DNA from 2 places in the Streptomyces sp. NPDC030809 genome. Region 2 is predicted to be linked to the other one. Evidence: riboswitches for the same ligand, from Rfam matches in the RefSeq annotation. Region 2 holds a riboswitch; the other holds the start of a gene.
What was found. Region 2 has a riboswitch for S-adenosylmethionine ahead of ACZ407_RS27880 (aminotransferase class V-fold PLP-dependent enzyme). Riboswitches for the same ligand answer to the same signal wherever they lie in the genome.
Positions count from the first base shown of each region.

Region 1: it holds a riboswitch for S-adenosylmethionine, as region 2 does, so the genes downstream of both, thrC (threonine synthase) here and ACZ407_RS27880 (aminotransferase class V-fold PLP-dependent enzyme) in region 2, are expected to answer to the same signal.

Region 1 is NZ_JBVIDV010000025.1:8,380-19,524, reverse strand. Features, by position in the region: gene ACZ407_RS28340 (alpha,alpha-trehalose-phosphate synthase (UDP-forming)) at 1-969, opposite strand, end outside; gene ACZ407_RS28335 (glucosyl-3-phosphoglycerate synthase) at 1,132-2,097, opposite strand; SAM riboswitch class I at 2,283-2,439, shown strand; gene thrC (threonine synthase) at 2,457-3,740, shown strand; gene ACZ407_RS28325 (MoaD/ThiS family protein) at 3,775-4,053, shown strand; gene ACZ407_RS28320 (cold-shock protein) at 4,453-4,659, shown strand; gene groL (chaperonin GroEL) at 5,031-6,650, shown strand; gene ACZ407_RS28310 (hypothetical protein) at 6,739-6,975, opposite strand; gene ACZ407_RS28305 (hypothetical protein) at 6,972-7,889, opposite strand; gene ACZ407_RS28300 (carboxymuconolactone decarboxylase family protein) at 8,230-8,703, shown strand; gene ACZ407_RS28295 (helix-turn-helix domain-containing protein) at 8,770-9,873, opposite strand; gene ACZ407_RS28290 (hypothetical protein) at 10,003-10,302, shown strand; gene ACZ407_RS28285 (mycothiol-dependent nitroreductase Rv2466c family protein) at 10,325-10,960, shown strand; gene ACZ407_RS28280 (LuxR family transcriptional regulator) at 10,947-11,145, opposite strand, start outside.
Region 2 is NZ_JBVIDV010000024.1:45,015-56,159, forward strand. Features, by position in the region: gene ACZ407_RS27870 (rhomboid family intramembrane serine protease) at 1-474, shown strand, start outside; gene ACZ407_RS27875 (Lrp/AsnC ligand binding domain-containing protein) at 471-752, shown strand; gene ACZ407_RS27880 (aminotransferase class V-fold PLP-dependent enzyme) at 2,610-4,055, opposite strand; SAM riboswitch class IV at 4,346-4,462, opposite strand; gene trpD (anthranilate phosphoribosyltransferase) at 4,576-5,664, opposite strand; gene qcrB (cytochrome bc1 complex cytochrome b subunit) at 5,826-7,454, opposite strand; gene qcrA (cytochrome bc1 complex Rieske iron-sulfur subunit) at 7,451-8,509, opposite strand; gene qcrC (cytochrome bc1 complex diheme cytochrome c subunit) at 8,506-9,315, opposite strand; gene ctaE (aa3-type cytochrome oxidase subunit III) at 9,393-10,013, opposite strand; gene ACZ407_RS27910 (response regulator transcription factor) at 10,199-10,600, shown strand; gene ACZ407_RS27915 (L,D-transpeptidase) at 10,711-11,145, opposite strand, start outside.

The sequences.
Region 1 (11,145 bases), on a different contig from region 2:
CTGCGCGAGCGCGGACACCTCCGCCGTGTAGTCCCGGTAGACCGCCAGGTCCTGCCGCGAGGGGTAGGCCGAGGCCAGGTGCACCACCCGGCCGCGCCACTCCGGCCGCTCCGCCAGCAGCTCCCGGTAGGCCAGCAGCCCGCGCACGATGTTCTTCGACAGCTCGGTCCGGTCCACCCGCACCACCGTGCGCCGGTCCCCGACCTCCGCCCGCAGCCCCGCAAGCCGGTCGTTCACGTCCGGCCGGTGCGCCAGCTCCCGCAGCTCCTCGCCGTCCACCCCCAGCGGGTGCACCGCGACCTCGGTCCGGCCCAGCCGCTCGGGACCGGCGCACCGCCGGAACAGGTCCGCCCACACCTCGGTGTGGAAGCCCAGCCGGTCCGCGCCGAGCATCCCCCACAGCAGCCGCTCCCGGATGTCCTCCGGCAGCATCCGGAAATAGGCCGGATCCGCCCACGGGGTGTGCGTGAAGTGGCCGATCCGCAGGTCCGGGCGCCGCTCCCGCAGCAGCCCGGGCACCAGCGCCAGCTGGTAGTCCTGCACCAGGACCGCCGCCCCGGGGGCCGCCTCCGCCGCCAGCGCCTCGGCGAAGGCCAGGTTGTACGCCTCGTACGCCTGCCACTGGCGCCGGAACGCGGAGTCGAAGACCGGCTCGCGCGGGATGTCGTACAGGTGGTGGTGGACGAACCACAGGACCGAGTTCGCGATCCCGTTGTAGGCGTCCGCGTAGACCTCCTCCGGGATGTCCAGCATCCGGACCCCCGGTTCGGAGACCCCGCGCCGGACCGCCTCCCGGTCCGCCGGGCCCAGGGCCGCGCACACCCACAGGGCCTCCGGCTGCCCGGCCAGGGCCGCCGACAGGCCGGAGACCAGCCCGCCCCCGCCGCGCCGGGCCGTCAGGGCCCCGTCCTCGGAAAGCGTGTAAGACAGCGGGCCACGGTTCGCTGCAACGAGCACGTGAGAAGCCATGCGGCCAACCTAGCCCGGCCCGCTCCCGCTCAAACGTTTCCGGCGCGCGGGCCGCCGCACGGCGCACGCCTCAGGCCACGCGCCGCACCGGGCGCCCCCGGGCCCGCACCCCGTACGCGCGGTACGCCGTCCGGCCGGTACGCCGCGGTGCCCGCGGGCCGGTCAGGCCACGCGCCGCTGCCCGTACTCCTCGATCTCCCGCATCGGCGGCCGCTCCTCCGTGTCCACCGGGTACGTCCGCGGCACGAAGCCCTCCGGGCCCCGCTCGAACTGCACCAGCTCGGGCCGCACCAGGTGCGCCCGCGAGAGCCGCACCTGCGCGGTCCGGTAGATCGCGGCGGCCATCCGGCCCAGTGCCTGCCCGTCCTGGTGCCGGTGGATCCGCACCCCCACGTCCACCTGCGCCAGCGCGTCCAGCCCGACCGTGTGCAGGGCGTCCACCAGCAGGCCCAGCTCCACCCCGTACCCGACGGGGAACGGCAGCCGCTCCAGCAGGGACCTCCGTACGGCGTACTCCCCGCCCAGCGGCTGCACGAAGCCGGCCAGCTGCGGCCAGTGCAGGTTGAGCAGCGGGCGGGCCACCAGCTCCGTGACCCGGCCGCCCTGCCCCGGCGAGTCGCCCTGCGCCGACCCGGCCAGCCGCAGCGGCCGGTCGTACATGGCCTTCACGAAGTGCACGTCCGGGTCGGTCAGCAGCGGGCCGACGATCCCGGACACGAAATCGGCCGAGAAGTCCCGCAGGTCGGCGTCCACGAAGCACACGACGTCCCCGGTGGTCGCCAGCAGCGAGCGCCACAGCACCTCGCCCTTGCCCGGCAGGGCCGGGATCCGCGGCAGGATCTCGTCCCGGTGCACCACCCGGGCGCCCGCCTTCGCGGCCACCTCGGCGGTCCGGTCGGCGGACCCGGAGTCCACCACGACCAGCTCGTCCACCAGCGGAACCGCCTCGATCAGCTCGCGCCGGACCACCTCGACGATCTGCCCGACCGTCTCCTCCTCGTCGAGCGCGGGCAGCACCACGCTGACCGTCGTCCCCGCCGCCCGTTTGGCTGCGAGCAGCAGGTCGAGCGGACGGTCGGCGGCCGACCAGGAACGGCCGGCCAGCCAGCGCTCCACCTCATCCAGCACGGTCGGTACTCCCCTGTTCCTGACCGTTTTCCGGCCGAAAAGTGATCCATCTCGCGGTTCGGACACCCGTCTCAACGGTCCGCACCTTCGGTTACAGTCTTGAACAACGCGGACGACCATCGCATGTCGGGGTCGCCCCGCGCACAAACGCCCGGCCGCGCGCGAGCGCAGCGCCGGAGCCATACCGCTCATCCAGAGGGGCAGAGGGACACGGCCCGTTGAAGCCCCGGCAACCCTCCAGTCGGTTCACTCGCGATCTCCGCAACAGAAGCGAGGCCACCACCGGCTAGGGAAGGTGCCAATTCCGTCTCATGGCGACGTCCGCCATGGGGAAGATGAGGAGAAAGGGCCTCGCCATCATGGCTGTACAGACTGTTACCCCTACGCCGGTCGCCTCCGTCGATCTCGGTCCCGCCGCCGCCCTGTCCTGTCGCGAGTGCGGCACGCGGTTCGACCTCGGTCCCATCTTCGCCTGCGCCGAGTGTTTCGGCCCCCTCGAAGTCGCGTACGAGCTGCCCGCCGGTGATCCCGAGGCCCTCCGGGCGCAGATCGAGGCCGGCCCGGACAGCATCTGGCGCTACGCCCCCCTCCTGCCGGTCCCGGCGGACGTGGCGGACAAGCCGAACCTGAACCCCGGCTTCACCAAGCTCGTCGACGCCGCGAACCTGGCCAAGGAGCTGGGCGTCACCGGCAAGCTCTACGTCAAGGACGACTCCGGCAACCCGACGCACTCCTTCAAGGACCGCGTCGTCGCGATCGCCGTCGAGGCCGCCCGCGCCTTCGGCTACACCACCCTCTCCTGCTCCTCCACCGGCAACCTGGCCGGCGCCGTCGGCGCCGCCGCCGCCCGCGCCGGCTTCCGCTCCTGCGTGTTCATCCCGCACGACCTGGAGCAGGGCAAGGTCGTCATGGCCGCGGTGTACGGCGGGGACCTGGTCGGCATCGAGGGCAACTACGACGACGTGAACCGCTTCTGCTCCGAGCTCATCGGCGACCCGCTGGGCGAGGGCTGGGGCTTCGTCAACGTCAACCTGCGCCCCTACTACGGCGAGGGCTCCAAGACCCTGGCGTACGAGATCTGCGAGCAGCTCGGCTGGCAGCTGCCCGACCAGATCGTCATCCCGATCGCCTCCGGCTCCCAGCTCACGAAGATCGACAAGGGTCTCCAGGAGCTCATCAAGCTGGGCCTGGTCGAGGACAAGCCGTACAAGATCTTCGGCGCCCAGGCCGAGGGCTGCTCCCCGGTCTCCACCGCCTTCAAGGCCGGCCACGAGGTGGTCCGCCCGCAGAAGCCGAACACCATCGCCAAGTCCCTGGCGATCGGCAACCCGGCCGACGGCCCGTACGTCCTGGACATCGCGCGCCGCACCGGCGGCTACGTGGAGGACGTCAACGACGAGCAGGTCGTGGACGCGATCCGGCTGCTCGCCCGGACCGAGGGCATCTTCGCCGAGACCGCGGGCGGCGTGACCGTCGGCGTGACGAAGAAGCTCATCGAGGACGGCCGCCTCGACCCGAGCCTCACCACCGTCGTCCTCAACACCGGCGACGGCCTCAAGACCCTGGAAGCGGTCTCCGGCACCGGCCAGACCGCGACCATCCGCCCGAGCCTGGACGCGTTCCGCGCCGCCGGCCTGGCCTGACCATCCCCCTGCACCCCGGAAGGGCAGTAGAGCCATGAGCGTCAACGTCCGCATCCCCACCATCCTGCGCACCTACACCGGCGGCCGGGCCGAGGTCCCCGCCGAGGGCGCCACCCTCGCCGAGGTCATCGCGTCCCTGGAGAGCAACCACCCGGGCATCGCCGCCCGCGTGCTCGACGACCAGGGCAAGCTGCGCCGCTTCGTGAACGTCTACGTGAACGACGACGACGTGCGCTTCGAGGGCGGCCTCGCGACGGCCACGCCGGACGGCGCGGGCGTGTCGATCATCCCGGCGGTCGCGGGCGGCTGCTGACCCCTTCCGGAGTTCCGAAGACTTCTTCTGAATTGCCCCTTCCGCAAAAGCGGAGGGGGCAATTCTGCTTGATTGGGCGCGGTAGGGTTGGGGTAGCCCCCGGCGTTGTTTGTGTTCCTCGTGTGTGAGTACGGTCGGCGAGGGGCGACATCGGGCCAATGTGCGTGCGCCGTATGTCACTTGGGGTGGGATTTGTCCTGCCCGACTTGCCCGGGAATCTACGCGGTTTTCGCGTGATGTCGATGTATTGACGTGTCTTGAATTCTCGTCGGAATGACCTGTTGCAGACCGCGGTCGGGCAGATACATTCAGCCGCGGTCGAAGCGTTCCGGCGCACTTTCTGACCCGGGACCGCGAAGTGCGGTCCTGTTGCAAGGGCCAGTAACAGGGGAGTTAGCCATGGCTCAGGGCACCGTCAAGTGGTTCAACGCGGAGAAGGGCTACGGCTTCATCGCGGTCGACGGTGGTGCGGACGTGTTCGTCCACTACAGCGCGATCCAGATGGACGGGTACCGCACCCTTGAAGAAGGTCAGCGAGTCGAGTTCGAGATCTCGCAGGGCCAGAAGGGTCCGCAGGCGGACATGGTCAAGCTCGCACTCGGCTGAGCCCGGGCGATCGACCGACCACCGACGCTTACACGCACGAGGGGCCTGCATCCACACCGGATGCGGGCCCCTCGTGCGTGTGCGGGGCGCCTTCGGCAGGCGTACGCCGCACCGGGGGCACGCGCACCTTCCGGACGGGTGCGCGGACCTTCGCTGCGCCCCCGCCGAGTCGTGAGAGCCGCTTGCACTCGGAGGGGTCGAGTGCTAATCATTGGCGTTAGCACTCTCCGGGTGAGAGTGATAAAGACGAGGACCGGGTCGGTGAGGCCCGCAGGCCTGCGGGGCAAGGAACCGCACGGCATGCAGGCCGTCCGTCGCGGGCGCCAGGCGCGGTCCGAAGCAATCCACCCCAGTCCGGGAGGACCACTTCAATGGCCAAGATCATCGCGTTCGACGAGGAGGCCCGGCGCGGTCTCGAGCGCGGCATGAACCAGCTCGCCGACGCCGTCAAGGTCACCCTTGGCCCCAAGGGTCGCAACGTCGTCCTTGAGAAGAAGTGGGGCGCCCCCACGATCACCAACGATGGTGTGTCCATCGCCAAGGAGATCGAGCTGGAGGACCCGTACGAGAAGATCGGCGCCGAGCTGGTCAAGGAAGTCGCCAAGAAGACGGACGACGTCGCCGGCGACGGTACGACCACCGCCACCGTCCTCGCCCAGGCCCTGGTCCGCGAGGGCCTGCGCAACGTGGCCGCCGGCGCCAACCCGATGGCCCTCAAGCGTGGTATCGAGAAGGCCGTCGAGGCCGTCTCGGGCGCCCTGCTGGAGCAGGCGAAGGATGTCGAGACCAAGGAGCAGATCGCTTCCACGGCCTCCATCTCCGCCGCCGACACCCAGATCGGCGAGCTCATCGCCGAGGCCATGGACAAGGTCGGCAAGGAAGGCGTCATCACCGTCGAGGAGTCCCAGACCTTCGGTCTGGAGCTGGAGCTCACCGAGGGCATGCGCTTCGACAAGGGCTACATCTCGGCGTACTTCGCCACCGACATGGAGCGTATGGAGGCCTCGCTGGAGGACCCGTACATCCTGATCGTGAACTCCAAGGTCGGCAACGTGAAGGACCTCCTTCCGCTGCTGGAGAAGGTCATGCAGTCCGGCAAGCCGCTGCTGATCATCGCCGAGGACGTCGAGGGCGAGGCCCTGTCCACCCTGGTCGTCAACAAGATCCGCGGCACCTTCAAGTCCGTCGCGGTCAAGGCCCCGGGCTTCGGCGACCGCCGCAAGGCCATGCTGGGCGACATCGCCATCCTCACCGGTGGCACGGTCATCTCCGAGGAGGTCGGCCTCAAGCTGGAGAACGCGGGCCTCGACCTGCTCGGCCGCGCCCGCAAGGTCGTCATCACCAAGGACGAGACCACCATCGTCGACGGTGCCGGTGACAGCGACCAGGTCGCCGGTCGCGTGAACCAGATCCGCGCCGAGATCGAGAACTCCGACTCGGACTACGACCGCGAGAAGCTCCAGGAGCGCCTGGCGAAGCTCGCGGGCGGCGTGGCGGTCATCAAGGCCGGTGCCGCGACCGAGGTCGAGCTCAAGGAGCGCAAGCACCGCATCGAGGACGCCGTTCGCAACGCGAAGGCGGCCGTCGAGGAGGGCATCGTCGCCGGTGGTGGCGTGGCCCTGCTGCAGGCCTCCCAGGTCTTCGAGAAGCTGGAGCTGGAGGGCGACGAGGCCACCGGTGCCGCCGCCGTCAAGCTGGCGCTCGAGGCCCCGCTGAAGCAGATCTCCGTGAACGCCGGCCTCGAGGGTGGCGTCATCGTGGAGAAGGTGCGCAACCTGCCCGTCGGCCACGGCCTGAACGCCGCCACCGGCGAGTACGTGGACATGATCGCCGAGGGCATCATCGACCCGGCGAAGGTCACGCGCTCCGCGCTGCAGAACGCGGCCTCCATCGCCGCGCTGTTCCTCACCACCGAGGCCGTCATCGCCGACAAGCCGGAGAAGGCTGCTGCCGCTCCGGGCGGCATGCCGGGCGGTGACATGGACTTCTGATCCACCCCTGCGGGTAGATCGGCTGTTCTCACCGAGGGCGGTATCCCTTTCGCGTCACGCGGAGGGGGTGCCGCCCTCGGGCGTTTGCTCACGGCAGGAGAGTGAAGGGAACGGGGCGGTTGGGTCGCACCACTGTGATGTCGCCGGAGCGTTCGGCGAGGTCGCCCTTGCCGCTGTGCAGCATGCCGACGAAGTCGGGCAGCGGCCATTCCTCCGTGCCGTCCTCGCTCATCGTGCTCTCTCGCACGATCGCCAGTATCGGAGCGACCTGCTCATCGGGAAGCCGGTCGATGAGTGCATGCAGTTCATCCCGCAAAGTGCTCATGCTCCCAGCGTACGGCGGCACTGGTCTGCACGGGTGCGGACCTGGGCCGGGGTGAGGGTGGGGGTGAAGACCGGCGGGCGGGGGGTGTCCGGGCGGCAGGCGCGGCAGCGGCCTTCGGTGAAGGCGGCGGCGGGGCCCGGGGCCTGGCATTCGGTGCACTCGGCGCGGGGCGGGGCCTCGGGGGCCTGCGGGGCCGGGGCGGCCGGGGGCGGGGCGGGGAGTTTGGACTCCAGGCGCTTGCGGATGAGGGCCGCCGGGTGGTGGACCACCGGCGGCAGGCCCGCGGTGAGGGTCAGCCGGATGCGGTCGGGGGAGATGCCGCGGTCCAGCCAGGGGACCAGGAGCGGGGCGAGGGCCGTGCAGTCGGCCTTGGAGAGCGCCAGGGCGGGGCTGCTGCGGCCCAGCGAGGAGAGGATGCCGTACGCGTCCGAGGGCGGGGGTACGGGTGGCTCCGGGGCGGCGGCGGCCGGGGGCGGTGCGGTGGGCACCGGGGAGGGCGGCGGTTCCGGGGAGGGTGGTGGAGGGGCGGCCGGTGCGGGGGACTCCCTGCGGGTGAACGTGGTCCACCAGGCGCCGTCGCGCGCGGTCCGGGAGAAGAAGGTACGGGTGACCCAGCGGGTTCCCTGGCCGGGCAGTTGCTGCCGGACGCGGTGCAAGTGCCCCGCTGTCGTCAGGCGGTTGAGTGCGGTGCGCAGGGCGCACTGGCCCCACAGGGGCAGGACCGCGGCGAGGGTCTTGACGCTGATGTCCGAGCCCTCGGGCAGCCGGTCGATGTACGCGGCGACGGCCGCCTCGCGGGCCGGGAGGCGCGCGAAGTCGTCGGCAGAGCGGGGCCGTTGCTCCGGTGCGGCGATTTTTCCGTAACCGGGCTTGGCGAGGGGGTGCGGGGCAGCCCTAAGCTGGGTGTCGTCCACGGGGATCCTTGCTCGATCTCTCGCTGGTCTGGCCCTCGTCGGTGTTTGTGGCACCTGCGGGGGCCTTCTACGTTTCCAGCCGCAAGTTAGAGCCCCGTGGCACTCCGTTGCAAGCCGATCACGGATTGTCATACCGCATGCTGTGGTGGGCGGTTGGGAGGGTGGTGGGGGGTGGTGGGCTCCGCCCACCACCCATTCCGAACACAAACGGCTCGACCGCCGGAACTTGAGCTTCGGGCCCCGAGCCGGGGGTGACGGGCGTCACATCGGGCCGTGTCACATCCCGCCGACCCGATCCGTCATAGAGGTGAAGTCGCCGATCACGACGAAGGAGTTCACCATGGACGCCCGCCTCAACCTCCACGCCAGCGCCATCGCCGGCAAGGCCGGCAAGCACCTCGTCGCCGCCGGGCGCGCCCTGCACGGTTCGACCCTGCCGCACGCGGTCCAGGAACTGGTGAAGATCCGCGCCAGCCAGATCAACGGCTGCGGATTCTGCACCGACATGCACGTCAAGGAGGCAACCGCCGCGGGCGAGACGGCCCTGCGCCTGAGCCTGGTCGCGGTCTGGCGCGAGGCCACCTGCTTCACCGAGGCCGAGCGCGCGGCCCTGGAGCTCGCCGAGGAAGGCACCCGGATCGCGGACGCGGCCGGCGGGGTCCCGGACGCGGTCTGGGCGAACGCGGCCAAGCACTACGACGAGGAGCAGCTCGCCGCCCTCGTCGCGCTGATAGCGATCATCAACGCCTTCAACCGCCTGAACGTCATCGTCCAGCAGCCGGCGGGCTCGTACCAGCCGGGCCAGTTCGCGTAACCGGGGCGCGGCGCTGCCCGCGAGGCCCGGCCGGGGCTCAAGCCCCGGCCGGGCCTCGCCGTGTGGTCAGAGCGCCCCGGTTCCGGCGGCCCGCACGAACGGCGCCCACGCGGCGGCCCGGAACACGAGCACCGGGCCGGTGCCGCGGCGCTTTGAATCCCGCACGGGGACGACACCCTCGACGGTGGCGACCTCCACGCAGTCGTCGCCACCGCCACCGCTGTACGTGGACTTGCGCCAGGCTGCGTCCGGGAAGTCGTGCCCGACCTCGACGCAGTCGCCTCCGTCGCCGCCGCTGCGGCTGGACTTGCTCCAGATGGCCTGGCTCAGGTCGTAGTCGTTGTGCATCTCGTGTGCCTCCGCTGCCGCTTCGAGCATGGCCAGGGATGTGTCCGGGGACTTGGCCGCCGCCCTTGCAAGATCGTAGAGGTGGCGGCACTGAGCCACCACGGGCGGGTCGTCCAACAGCCGCCCTGTTTCGATGCTTTGAACGTAGGCGACCGGTGGCGCGTCGGGGAAGGACATCAGCTTCACCGAGCCTTGCATGGCTCCGTGCGCGCCCTCGCCGTACGGCAGCACCTGAACGATGATTCGCCCGCTCTCGACGAGGCCCGCGATGTGGCGCAGCTGCGCCCCCATGGCCGCGTGACCGCCCACGGGGCGGCGGATGACGGCTTCGTCCAAGACCACCCACACCCGCACCTGGCCCCGGCCGGCGAGGATGCGCGCCCGCGCCAGCCGCGCATCGACGGCCTCGGTGATCTCGTCCGGCGGCCAGGTCGGATTCGCCGACCGGAAGATGGCGCGGGCGTACTCGGCGGTCTGGAGCAGTCCCGGAACGAGTATCGGCGCGTACTCCTGGATCTCGTTGGCCTCCCCCTCCCGCTCGACCACGTTTGCAAAATGGTCGGGGTAGCGCGAGGTCTGCCCGGCCGCCAGGTTGCGGACGAAGAACCCCTTCGCGTCCAAGACTTCGTCCAGCCGTCGCGCGTACTCCTCCTGAACGCGCCGTGTCCCGGCCTCCAGTTGGCCGATGAACGAGCCGCTCACGTACAGCGCCTCGCCCAGCTCTTGCTGGGTGAGCCCGGCGCGCTCGCGGTGGTGGCGGAGTTCGGCTCCGTAGAAGGCCCGTGGGGACCGGGAGGGGTCGATCTTGCGCGGCTCCGGCATCCGGGATCTCCCAACGCAGCATCCAACAACGGGTTTGTTGGGCCCGTCGCCCTGTTCCCACCGTAGCGCCGCCCGCCACGCTGTGTGCGTGAACGCACTACTCAGAGTGCGGGGTGAAAGGAGAGGCGCATGGGTACGGACTGGGCGGCGCGGATGCGGCTGGCGGAGGAGGTGCTCGGGGACCTGCGGGCCGAGCTGGAGGAGGCGGGGATCGCCCTGCCCTCCGTCCGGCTGGACCCCGTATCGAGCGCCGGGAACGACCCGCGCCCGCTGATCGACCTGGGCCGGTGCAATCCGGCCACCGCCGCACAGCTCGCGGCGACCCTCCGCGGGGCGCGGCTGTTCATCGATGCGGCGGCGCTCGACCCTGACCCCAGGGATATGTGCAATGCGGCGACCCGAGCCATGGGGACGGTGGTGGCGGAGTGACCCCCGGTGGCAGAGTCGAGGGGTGACGAGCGCACCTGACGTACGGAACGAACAGACTGCCGCGGAAGTCGACTTCTACTTCGATCCCGCCTGCCCCTTCGCGTGGATCACCTCGCGGTGGATCACCGAGGTGCAGGCGCACCGCGAACTGGACCTGCGGTTCCGGGTGATGAGCCTGTACGTGCTCAACGAGGGCCGGGAGCTCCCGGACTGGTACCGGGACCTGGTGGACCGCTCGCTGGCGCTGACGCGGATCTGCGCGGCGGTCGCCGAGCGGCACGGGGAGCAGGAGCTGCCCGCGCTGTACACGGCGATGGGGACGCGGATCCACAAGCTGGGGAACAAGGACTTCCTGGCGGTCGCCAAGGAGTCCCTGGAGGAGACCGGTCTGCCCGCGGAGCTGCTCGGCGCCGCGGACACCGATGCGTACGACGAGGCGCTGCGGCGCAGCCACCGCGAGGGCATGGAACCGGTCGGCGAGGACGTGGGGACGCCCACGATCCACATCGACGGGGTGGCCTTCTTCGGGCCGGTGCTCAATTCCATCCCGCGCGGGGAGGAGGCGGCGCGGCTCTTCGACGCCGCGCGGACCCTGGCCTCGTACCCGGACTTCTTCGAGCTGAAGCGGACCCGGACGGGGGCGCTCAGGTTCGACTGACGGCCGGGTCGGCACCCGTCGGCTCCGCGGGGCACCGCGGGGCGGTCTCGCGGCCGATCAGGAAGCCTAGCTGGAAGCGGTGTGCGGCGCCGTACTCCGTCTTCAGGTGGGAGACGTGCGACTGGAGCGAGCGCAGGCTGAGACCCAGCCGGCGCGCGATCTCGCGGTCCGACCGGCCCTCGGCG
Region 2 (11,145 bases):
TGGCTGCACCTGCTCGGCAACATGCTCTTCCTGCACGTCTTCGGGGTGATGACCGAGGAGCGCATGGGAGCGCTGGGGTACACGGTCTTCTACCTGGTCTGCGGCTACCTCTCGCTCGCCGCGTACGCCGCCGCCAACGCCCGGTCCGACCAGACGCTGGTGGGGGCCTCCGGGGCGATCTCCGCCGTGCTGGGGGCCTTCCTGGTGCTGTTCCCGCAGGCCCGCGTCACCAGCCTCTTCCCCTTCCTGCTCTTCCTCCCCCTGCGCTTCCCCGCCTGGATCGTCCTGGCCTTCTGGTTCGTCCTCCAGGGCCTGGCGGCCCACCGCGCAGGAAGCGGCCCGGGCGTCGCCTACCTGGCCCACCTCGTGGGCTTCGCCCTCGGCTGCGGCTACGCATGGGCCCGCTACCGCCGTACGACTAGAGTGAAGGAGCCAGTCACAGCCCCGGCCACCGAGGGAGACAACCCACCGTGATCACCGCTCTCGTCCTCATCAAGACCAGCGTGGACCGGATCCCCGAGATCGCCGAGTCGATCGCCTCCCTGGACAACGTCAGCGAGGTCTACTCCGTGACCGGCACGTACGACCTCATCGCCCTGGTCCGCGTCGCCCGCCACGACGACCTGGCCGACATCATCCCCGGCAAGATCAGCAAGATCCCGGGCGTCCAGGCCACCGACACCCACGTCGCCTTCCGCACGTACTCCCAGCACGACCTGGAGGCGGCCTTCGCGATCGGGCTGGACGCGTAGGAGGCCCTCGGCGGGGCGGGTCCCGTCCGGGGGACGGGGTCGGTCGCGGCCGATCCCCCCTCGGCGCGTGCCTTCTCCCCCCTGACCTTGTCGCTGCGGGGCAGCGTCTGCCCACCGCCCCCGGGTGTTGCGCGGGGTCTGGCCGTGCGGGGTCCCGTGGGGGGCGGTTTGGGTTTGTGGTGCGGGGTGTGGCCTTGCGGGGTTTGGGGTGGGGCGGTGTTGTGGGGGGCTCCGGGGTGTGCCCGCATGTCTGATGGTCCGGCCGTCCCGGCGGCCGGTGTCAAGGGCGCTCCCTTCGGTCGCGTCGCTGCGCGATGGCCCTTCGGGCCACCCTTGACTCCGGCCGCCGTGCCGTCAGTCCCCAGACTTGCGAGCACCCCCCGGAGGGAAAGCCGGTCACGGGGACGGCGATGCCCACGGGCGGGGTCCGGGAAGGCTTGGCCGGGGTAGGGGTGAGCCTGCGCCCTCACGGGCGAAAGACCCGCCCCCGATCGCTACGTGCCCCTCCAGGACGGCGGCCGCCAGCCGACTCGGGCCGGGCATAGGCGCCCCCGATCGCTACGTGCCCAATGCCGGACGGCGAGCACCGGTGCGAGGAGCGGGGGCCTGCGGCCGTCAGCGGCCAACCTGCCGCGCCGCCCGTGGCGAGCGGGGCCTTCGTGTCCGGCTGACCGCCGGTGGGGCTGCCCCCGCGCTCCGCGCGGGGGATGTTCTCCCACCCGCACCACCCGTACAACGCATCCAGATGCTGAGGCACTGGTGGGCGGCTCGGGCACGTTGGCGGCCCACCCGCCGTGCGGTGCGCCTGCCCGTACCGGGCGGGGCCTTCGTGTCCGGCTCACCGCCGGTGGGGCTGCCCCCGCGCTCCGCGCGGGGGATGTTCTCCCACCCGCACCACCCGTACAACGCATCCAGATGCTGGGGCACTGGTGGTGGGCCGGGGAACGTTGGCGGCTGACCCGCCGTGATCCCGGTGGGGGTTCGGGCGGCTGGGTGCGGTCCTGCCGAACCGGATTGACGTCAAGCCGGAGACCGGCCTCCGGCCGGGAGTGAAGGCTCGGAGAAAGTACAGGTCACAGGCCTTTGCCGGTATCTGTCGGCAGCCGCCTGGGGCGTGGTGGCGTGGAGAGTCGAGGGCGGTCGGCTCTCGGCCGCGAACCGGCCGGCGGCCGCCGACCGGCATGGGGCGCGTAGCGATCGGTGGCGGTTTATGTTCGGCCACGAGCCGACCGGCAGCCGCCGTCCGGCCTTCGGCGCGTAGCGATCGTGGGCGGCCTATGCCCAGCCCGAGCCGACCGGCAGCCGCCGTCCGGCCTTGGGCACGTAGCGATCGCGGGCGGGTCTTTCGCCCGTGAGGGCGGGCCCCGGACATGACCTGCCGAGGTTGCCGGATCCCGCTGGTGGGCATCACCGTCCCCGTGACCGGCTTTCCCTCCGGGGGGTGCTCGCAAGTCTGGGGACTGACGGCACGGCGGCCGGAGTCAAGGGTGGCCCGAAGGGCCATCGCGCAGCGACGCGACCGAAGGGAGCGCCCTTGACACCGGCCACCGGGACGGCCGGACCATCAGACATGCGGGCACACCCCGGAGCCCCCCCACAACACCGCCCCACCCCAACCCCGCACGGCCACACCCCGCACCACACACCCAACCCGCCCCACACGGGACCCCGCACGGTGAGACCCCGCGCAACACCAGGGGGTGGTGGGCAGACCCTGCCCCACAGCAACAAGGCCAGGGGGGAAAAGAAGCGCACCGAACGCGTATCAACCGCACCCGACCCCGCCCCACAAACCCACCCCGCCCCACACGAACCCCGCACGGCCCGACCCCGCCCCACCCGCCCCCCGCCCGCGGGTCAGACCACCGCGACGCAGCGCCCGTCCTCCGTGCGGTACTGCCAGCGCGCTCCGTTCGTGACGAGTTCGCGGACTGCGGCGAGGAAGCGGGTGATGTGCTCGTCGGGGGTGCCTGCGCCGAAGCTGACGCGGATGGCGTTGAGGGAGCGCTCGCCGGGGGCCGCCTCGGGGGCGCCGCATTCGCCGGGCTCCTGGGGCTCGCTGCCGAGGAGGGTGCGGACCAGGGGGTGGGCGCAGAAGAGGCCGTCGCGGACGCCGATGCCGTATTCCGCGGAGAGGGCGGCCGCGAAGTGGGAGCTGTTCCAGCCGTCCACGACGAAGGAGATGACGCCCACGCGCGGGGCTTCGTCGCCGAAGAGGGAGAGGACCTTCACCTGGGGGACGTCCGCCAGGCCCTCGCGGACGCGGCGTACGAGTTCCTGTTCGCGGGCCACGAGGTGGTCGAAGCCCGCCTCGGTGAGGGCGCGGCAGGCGGCGGCGATGGCGTAGACGCCGATGACGTTGGGGGAACCGGCCTCGTGGCGGGCGGCGGTGGTGTGCCATTCGACGTCCACGCCGCCGTCCTCGCGCCGGGCCACCTTGCGGGAGGCGCCGCCGCCGGCGAGGTACGGGTCGGCCTGCCGGAGCCAGTCCGCGCGGCCCGCGAGGACGCCCGAGCCGAAGGGGGCGTACAGCTTGTGTCCGGAGAAGGCGACCCAGTCCACGTCGAGCTCGGTCACGGAGACGGGGTGGTGCGGGGCCAGTTGGGCCGCGTCCAGGACGATGCGCGCCCCGTGGGCGTGTGCGGCCGCGGCGAGTTCGCGTACGGGCCACAGTTCGCCGGTGACGTTGGAGGCACCGGTGACGCACACGAGGGCGGGGCCGTAGGGGTCTCGGTCCGCGAGGGCCCGCTCCAGGGTGGCGACGGCCTGGTCGGGGGTGCGGGGGGCGTTGAGGTAGGTGACGCGCGCGTCGCGCCACGGGAGCAGCGAGGCGTGGTGCTCGGTCTCGAAGACGAAGACCTGGCAGTCGGCGGGGATCGCCTGGGCGAGGAGGTTGAGGCTGTCGGTGGTGGACCGGGTGAAGATCACCTGGTCCTCGGGGCGGCAGCCGAGGAACTCGGCGACCGTGGCCCGGCTCTGCTCGAACAGGTCCGTGGACAGCTGCGAGAGGTACCCGGCGCCGCGGTGCACGCTGCCGTAGTACGGGGCGTAGGCGGCGACCTCGTCCCACACCCGCTGGAGGGCCGGCGCGCTGGCGGCGTAGTCGAGGGCGGCGTAGGTGACCTCGCCGCCGGTCACGAGCGGCACGGTGACGTCGCGGCCGAGGACGGGCAGCGACCCCTCGCAGCACGGGTCGGCCGGGGCGGCACCGGTGGCGGGGGCGGGGCTGGTGGCCGGGGCGGCCTCACCGGCCTCGGCGGCGGTGGCAGCGGTGGTGGCAGCGGAGTTCGGGTACGCGGACATGGCGGAATCTCCCGGCGGGCAGGGGTGAATGGCTTCGGATGGCCCGTACGGGTGCAGGGGTGCGCCGGTGCGCGGCCACGCGGGTGCGTGGCGGCGCGCTGCTGCGGCCGTGCACGGTACGGGAGATGCCCTGGCGCGTCGGAGACCGAGGGGAAAACGCGGCGACCGGGTCTGCAGGAACGCGCAGACCCCGCGCGGAGGGCTGGGGTGAAGAGGGGCGCTGGGCGCCTATCGCATTCGCTTGCTCACGGAAAACGCTCCTCGAGAGACCAGGATCCCTGGTGTCGAGGGATCCGCGCTTGCCCTGGACCTTGTGGTCCACGGCCTGGTCATCACCCGGGGCACCCCGCCACGGAAGGAGGGTTGCCGGACAGCAAGCCGGGGCCTGATCGCTGTCACTCGTGACCTGTGCAGCATCTTGCCACAAGATCCGGAACGGGCAAGGCCCGGTCCACGATGCGGACCGGGCCTGCCGTTGATTCGCTGCGACTCGGCCATGTCGGCGGCCGGCCGGGGGTGGTCACGCGTTGCTGGCCGCCGCCCAGCGCTGGAGGGCCGCGCGGGCCGCGCCCGAGTCGATGGACTCGGCCGCCCGCTCGATGCCGGTGCGGATCTGCTCCTCCAGGGTGCCCGCGGGCGGGGTGGCGCCCTCCTCGGCGAGGCCGTCGAGGGCGACGAGGGCGGCTGCCGAGTTCAGCAGTACCGCGTCGCGTACCGGCCCGGTCTCCCCGGCGAGCAGCCGGCGCGCCACGTCCGCGTTGTACGAGGCGTCCGCCCCGCGCAGGGCGGACACGTCGACCAGGTCGATGCCCACGTCGCGCGGGTCGAAGGCCTGCTCGGTGACTTTGCCCCCGCGGACCCACCAGACGCGGGAGGTGGCGGTGGTGGTGAGCTCGTCGAGGCCGTCGTCCCCGCGGAAGACGAGGGCGGAGGAGCCGCGTTCGGCCAGGACGCCCGCCACGATGGGGGCGATGCGGGCGTCGGCGACGCCGGTGGCCTGGGCGCGCACCCGGGCGGGGTTGGTGAGCGGGCCGAGGAAGTTGAAGGTGGTCCGGATGCCGAGTTCCTTGCGGGCGGCGGCCACGTGCCGCAGGGCCGGGTGGAACTTCACGGCGAAGCAGAAGGTGATGCCCGCCTCCTCGGCCACCGCGGCCACGCGGGCGGGGGTGAGGTCGAGGTTGACGCCGAGCTTCTCCAGGACGTCCGAGGCCCCGCTGGCGGAGGAGGCGGCCCGGTTGCCGTGCTTGACGACCTTGGCGCCGGTGCCGGCGACGACCACGGCGGACATGGTGGAGATGTTGACGGTCTTGGCCCCGTCGCCGCCGGTGCCGACGATGTCCACCGTGCGGCCGGGCACCTCGATCAGGTTGGCGTGGGCGTACATCGTGCGCACCAGGCCGTTGATCTCGGCCACGGTCTCGCCCTTGGCCCGGAGGGCCACCGCGAAGCCGGCGATCTGCGCGTCCGTGGCCGCGCCGCGCATGATCCGGTCCATGGCCCAGGCGGTCTCGTCGGCCGAGAGGTCCTTGCCGGCGAGCAGAGCGTCGAGTACGCCCGGCCAGGTCAGGCCCGCCACGCTGTCGCCGCCTGCCGGGGTCACAACGTTCATGGTCCACTCCTGGGTCCAGAGCCGAATACGAAGGTCTTCAGCCTATCCAGCCCGGGAGACAGCGAAGAGCCCCGTCCAATTTCTGGACGGGGCTCCTGCTGTGGCGATCAATGGTCAGCCGTGCCGGTTCTCCCGGGCGCGGCCTTCAGCCGTGCGGAGAGTCAGTGGTGGCCGTGGCCGCTCTGGATCTCCTTGTATTCCTCGGCCGTGGCCTTCGGAATCTGGTTGTCCTCCCCGTAGTAGCCCTTGCTGAGCTTCACGCGGAGCTTCTCCATGAGCTTGACCTTGCGCTCCACGCCGTTCTCGTCGACCGTCGGGCCGATCTCGGCGGGCGTGTACTGGTGGTGCGAGGTCAGGGTGTGCAGCTTGCCCTGCGGCAGCGGCTCGTGGACCTCGACGAACTCACCGTGCGGCAGGCGCTTGATGATGCCGGTCTCGCGGCCGTGCAGCACCTTGTCGCGGTCGCGGCGCTGGAGACCCAGGCAGATCCGCTTGGTGATGACGAAGGCGATGACCGGGCCGACGAAGAAGCCGATCCGCGCGAACCACGTGATCGAGTTGATCGACAGGTGGAAGTACTGCGCGAACATGTCGTTGCCACCCGCGATGAGCAGGATGACGTACCAGGTCAGCCAGGCGACACCGAAGGCCGTACGGGTCGGGGCGTTGCGCGGGCGGTCCAGGATGTGGTGCTCGCGCTTGTCGCCGGTGACCCAGGACTCGATGAACGGGTAGACCGCGATGGCCGCGAGGACCAGCGGGAAGATGACCAGCGGGATGAACACGCCCAGGACGAGGGTGTGGCCCCACAGGTTGATCTCCCAGCCCGGCATGGCACGGATGAGGCCTTCCGAGAAGCCCATGTACCAGTCGGGCTGCGCACCCGTGGACACGTGGTCCGGGATGTACGGGCCCAGCGCCCAGATCGGGTTGATCGAGGCGATGGCGGCGACGACCGCGATGACACCGAAGACCAGGAAGAAGAAGCCTCCGGCCTTGGCCATGTAGACCGGCAGCAGCGGCATGCCGACGACGTTGTTGTTCGTCTTGCCGGGGCCCGCGAACTGGGTGTGCTTGTGGTAGAAGACCAGGATCAGGTGGGCCACGAGCAGGCCCATCATGATGCCGGGCAGCAGCAGGATGTGGATCGAGTAGAACCGGGCCACGAAGTCGTGGCCGGGGAACTCGCCGCCGAAGAGGAACATCGACAGGTACGTGCCCACGATCGGCACGGACAGGATCGCGCCCTCCATGAAGCGGACACCGGTGCCCGAGAGCAGGTCGTCCGGCAGGGAGTAACCGGTGAAGCCGGTGAACATGCCGAGGACCAGCAGCAGGAAGCCGAAGACCCAGTTGACCTCGCGCGGCTTGCGGAACGCGCCGGTGAAGAACACGCGCATCATGTGCACGAGCATGGCCGCGACGAAGATCAGGGCCGCCCAGTGGTGGATCTGCCGGATGAGCAGACCGCCGCGGACGTCGAAGCTGATGTCCAGGGTCGAGGCGTAGGCCTCGGACATCCGGACGCCCTGCATCGGCACGTACGAGCCGTGGTACACGACCTCGTTCATGCTCGGGTGGAAGAACAGCGTCAGGTACACACCCGTGAGGATGATGATGATGAAGCTGTAGAGGCAGATCTCACCCAGCATGAAGGACCAGTGGTCCGGGAAGATCTTGCGCATGTTCGACTTGGCGAGGCTGTAGATGCCCAGGCGGCCGTCCGCCCAGTCGGCTACGCGCTCGCCCGCCGGCGCTTTGCGCTTGTCGGTAGCGGTCGCAGTGCTCATCCGCGCTCCCAGAAGGCAGGACCGACGGGCTCTTCGAAGTCGCCGAGCGCCTCGAGGAAGCCCTCGTCATTCACGCCGATCCGCAGCTGCGGGAGGGCGTGGCCGGCCGGGCCGAAGATGACGCGGGCGCCGTCGGAGAGGTCGAAAGTGGACTGGTGGCACGGGCAGAGCACGTGGTGGGTCTGCTGCTCGTACAGGCTGATCGGGCAGCCGACGTGGGTGCAGATCTTCGAGTAGGCCACGATGCCCTCGTGGGACCACTCGAGCTCCTGCTTGTCCTTGATGTCCTCCGGCTTGATGCGGACGATCATCAGGGCAGCCTTGGCGATCTGCTGCATGTAGTCGTGCTGGTCCTCTTCCAGGCCCTCGGGCATGGCGAAGGTCAGCGAACCGACGGCGACGTCCTCGGGACGCAGCGGCTCCATCGTGTTCTGGTTGATGAGCAGCTTGCCCTTCGCCCAGATCGTCTTGCGGAGCTTGTCCTCGGGCAGCGGGCCCAGGTCGCGCAGCAGGACGACACCGGAGAGCGGCACCATGGCCAGCGCGCCGAGCATCGTGTTGCGGATGAGCTTGCGGCGGCCGATGTCGGACTCGCGGGCACCGTCGGCGAAGTCCGCGAGGACCTTCGCCTTGACCTCGGGAGCGGCCTCGATCGGGTGGCGCTCGTCCGCCACCTCGACGTCGGACATCAGGGTGCGGGCCCAGTGGACCGCGCCCGCGCCGATGCAGAAGAGGGCGATGCCGAGGGTGACGCCCAGGGCGAAGTTCAGACCGCTCACGTGGCCGAAGGGCCAGATGAAGACGATCTTGTCGACCGGGATGGTCACGTAGGCGGCGATGAAACCGACCGTGGCCAGCATCGACAGGGTGAACAGCATCGCGACGGTGCGCTCGGAGCGCTTGGCCGCCCGCTCGTCGATGTCCTGGATGCGCGGCTTGTGGGCCGGCAGACCGGGGTCGGCGAACGGGTCGTCCGCCACCGCGACACCGCCGTGGTGCGCGTCGCCCTGCTCGCTCGGCAGGTGCTTGTCTTCGGGAATGTCTTGGCTACTCATGACTTCTTGGCCTTAGCGGTGTGGGCCGCAACCCAGACGGCGACAGCGATGAGCGTTCCCAGACCGAAGACCCAGCCGAACAGGCCCTCGCTGACGGGGCCGAGGCCGCCGAGCTTGAGGCCGCCGGGGCTCTCCGACTTGTCGCCGTTGACGGTCTGGAGGTACGCGATGATGTCCTTCTTCTCCTTCTCCGGCATGGTGCTGTCCGGGAAGGAGGGCATGTTCTGCGGGCCGGTGAGCATGGCCTCGTAGATGTGCTTCGGCTCGACGCCCTCGAGGTTCGGGGCGTACTTGCCGTGCGTCAGGGCGCCGCCCTCACCGGTGAAGTTGTGGCACTGCGCGCAGTTGTTGCGGAAGAGCTCACCACCGCGGGCGATGTCCGCGCCGGCCGGGTCGTACTGCTTCTCGGTCGGCGTGATGGGACCGGCGCCGAGGGAGGAGATGTACGCGGCGAGCTGGTCGATCTGCGCCTGGGAGTAGATGTTCCTCTTCTTCGGCACCTGCGCGCCGGGCTGCTGGGCGGGCATGCGGCCCGTGCTCACCTGGAAGTCGACGGCGGCAGAGCCGACGCCCACCAGGCTCGGGCCGTCAGTGGAACCCTGACCCCCGGTTCCGTGGCAGCTTGCGCAGCCCACGGCGTAGAGCTTCTGACCCTCCTCGATGGCGAGGGACTGGGCGGTTTCATCGGCCTGCGCCTTGCCCGCGGGCGCGAACGCGGCGTACAGCCCCCCAGTGGCCGCCAGCGCGAGGAGTAGAACGACGACCGCCGCCAGCGGATGGCGTCGTCGTGCGGAGAGCTTTTTCACGGATTACCCCGGTGTCAGGATCTTCTGCGTCGGTGCTTGCTGGATGGATGCCGGGCTCGGACCCGGCGACGTGATCGCTACTTGATCAGGTAGATCGTGGCGAAGAGGCCGATCCAGACGACATCGACGAAGTGCCAGTAGTAGGACACGACGATGGCCGAGGTGGCCTGTTCGTGGGTGAACCTCTTGGCCGCGTACGTCCGGCCCAGGACCAGCAGGAAGGCGATGAGACCGCCCGTCACGTGCAGACCGTGGAAGCCGGTGGTCAGGTAGAAGACCGAGCCGTACGGGTCCGAGGACAGCGAGAGGCCGTCCTTCTTGACCAGCTCGGTGTACTCGAACACCTGGCCGCCAATGAAGATCGCACCCATCACGAAGGTGATCACGAACCAGGTGCGGAGCTTCTTCACGTCACCGCGCTCGGCGGCGAAGACGCCGAGCTGGCAGGTGAGGGAGGAGAGCACGAGGATCGTGGTGTTCGTCGCCGAGAACGGGAGGTTGAGAAGGTCCGCCTTCTCGGACCAGAACTCGGTGCCCGTCACCGATCGCAGGGTGAAGTACATCGCGAAAAGGGCCGCGAAGAACATCAGCTCGGAACTCAACCAGATGATGGTTCCGACGCTGACGAGGTTCGGCCTGTTGACCGTCGGGTGCGCGTGCCCGGTATCTACTGTCGTTGCTGTCGCCACGACCGACATTATGTCGGTCGCTTATCCCGCCCTCACCCCGGGGGGTGCCGTTCGGAGTGTCCGGGGGGTGTGCACTGCCCGAACGGCCCAGCAAACGGCCGTCACCGGGGCGTGCGAACCGATGTTGACAGGACGTCGGGAGGAGTACGATCCCGCGCAACATCACTGTGATTCCTGTGACGCGTGGAGGAACGATGCGGGCGACTGCGAGGGTTCTGGTCTACAGCGACGACGCCAACACGAGGGAGCAGGTGCGGCTGGCGGCAGGGCACAGGCCCGCCGCGGACCTGCCGCCGGTGGAGTTCGTGGAGTGCGCGACCCTGCCGGCCGTGCTGAAGGCCCTGGAAGAGGGCGGGATCGACGCGTGCGTGCTGGACGGGGAGGCGGTGCCCGCGGGCGGGATGGGCGTGTGCCGCCAGATCAAGGACGAGATCTTCCGCTGCCCGCCGGTGCTGCTGCTGATCGGGCGTCCGCAGGACGCCTGGCTGGCCACCTGGAGCCGGGCGGACCGGGCGGTCACCCATCCGGTGGACCCGGTGGAGTTCGCGGACGCCCTGGCGGACGTGCTGCGGACGCGGCTTTCGGTGGACCACTGACGGGTCCGGCCGTCTTGTGAGGGCGCCAGGGGCCGCAGGAGGCCCCGAGGACGCGGTTCGGGGCCCCGAGGGGCCCCGAACGCGTGCCGGGGCCCGGCGGGGCCCGTTGATCACACCTGCGGGCGCAGCCGGGCCTTGTCGGCCCGGGTGTGGCCGTCGGGGGTGCCGCCCAGCAGGGCGCTGCCCTCGCGCCACTTCTTCCAGGGCACGTTCCAGTCGCCGAAGCCGTTCCCGAACGGGTCCATGTCCTCGCCGATGCTGTTGACGACCCGGACGATGTCGCCTTCGGTGATGTTCTCGTAGAACCAGGCGGCGTTGCCGGTGCTCATGCCGGTGCAGCCGTGACTGACGTTCTCGTAGCCCTGGGAGCCGACGGACCACGGCGCCGCGTGGACGTATTCACCACTCCAGGTGACGCGGGTGGCGTAGTAGACGGGCAGGTTGTAGTACTCGCTGCTGCCCTGGGAGATGCCGACGGTGTCCCCGCGCATCTGGACGTAGTACTGCTTGCCGAGGACCACCTTGTAGCCGTTGCGGGTGGAGAA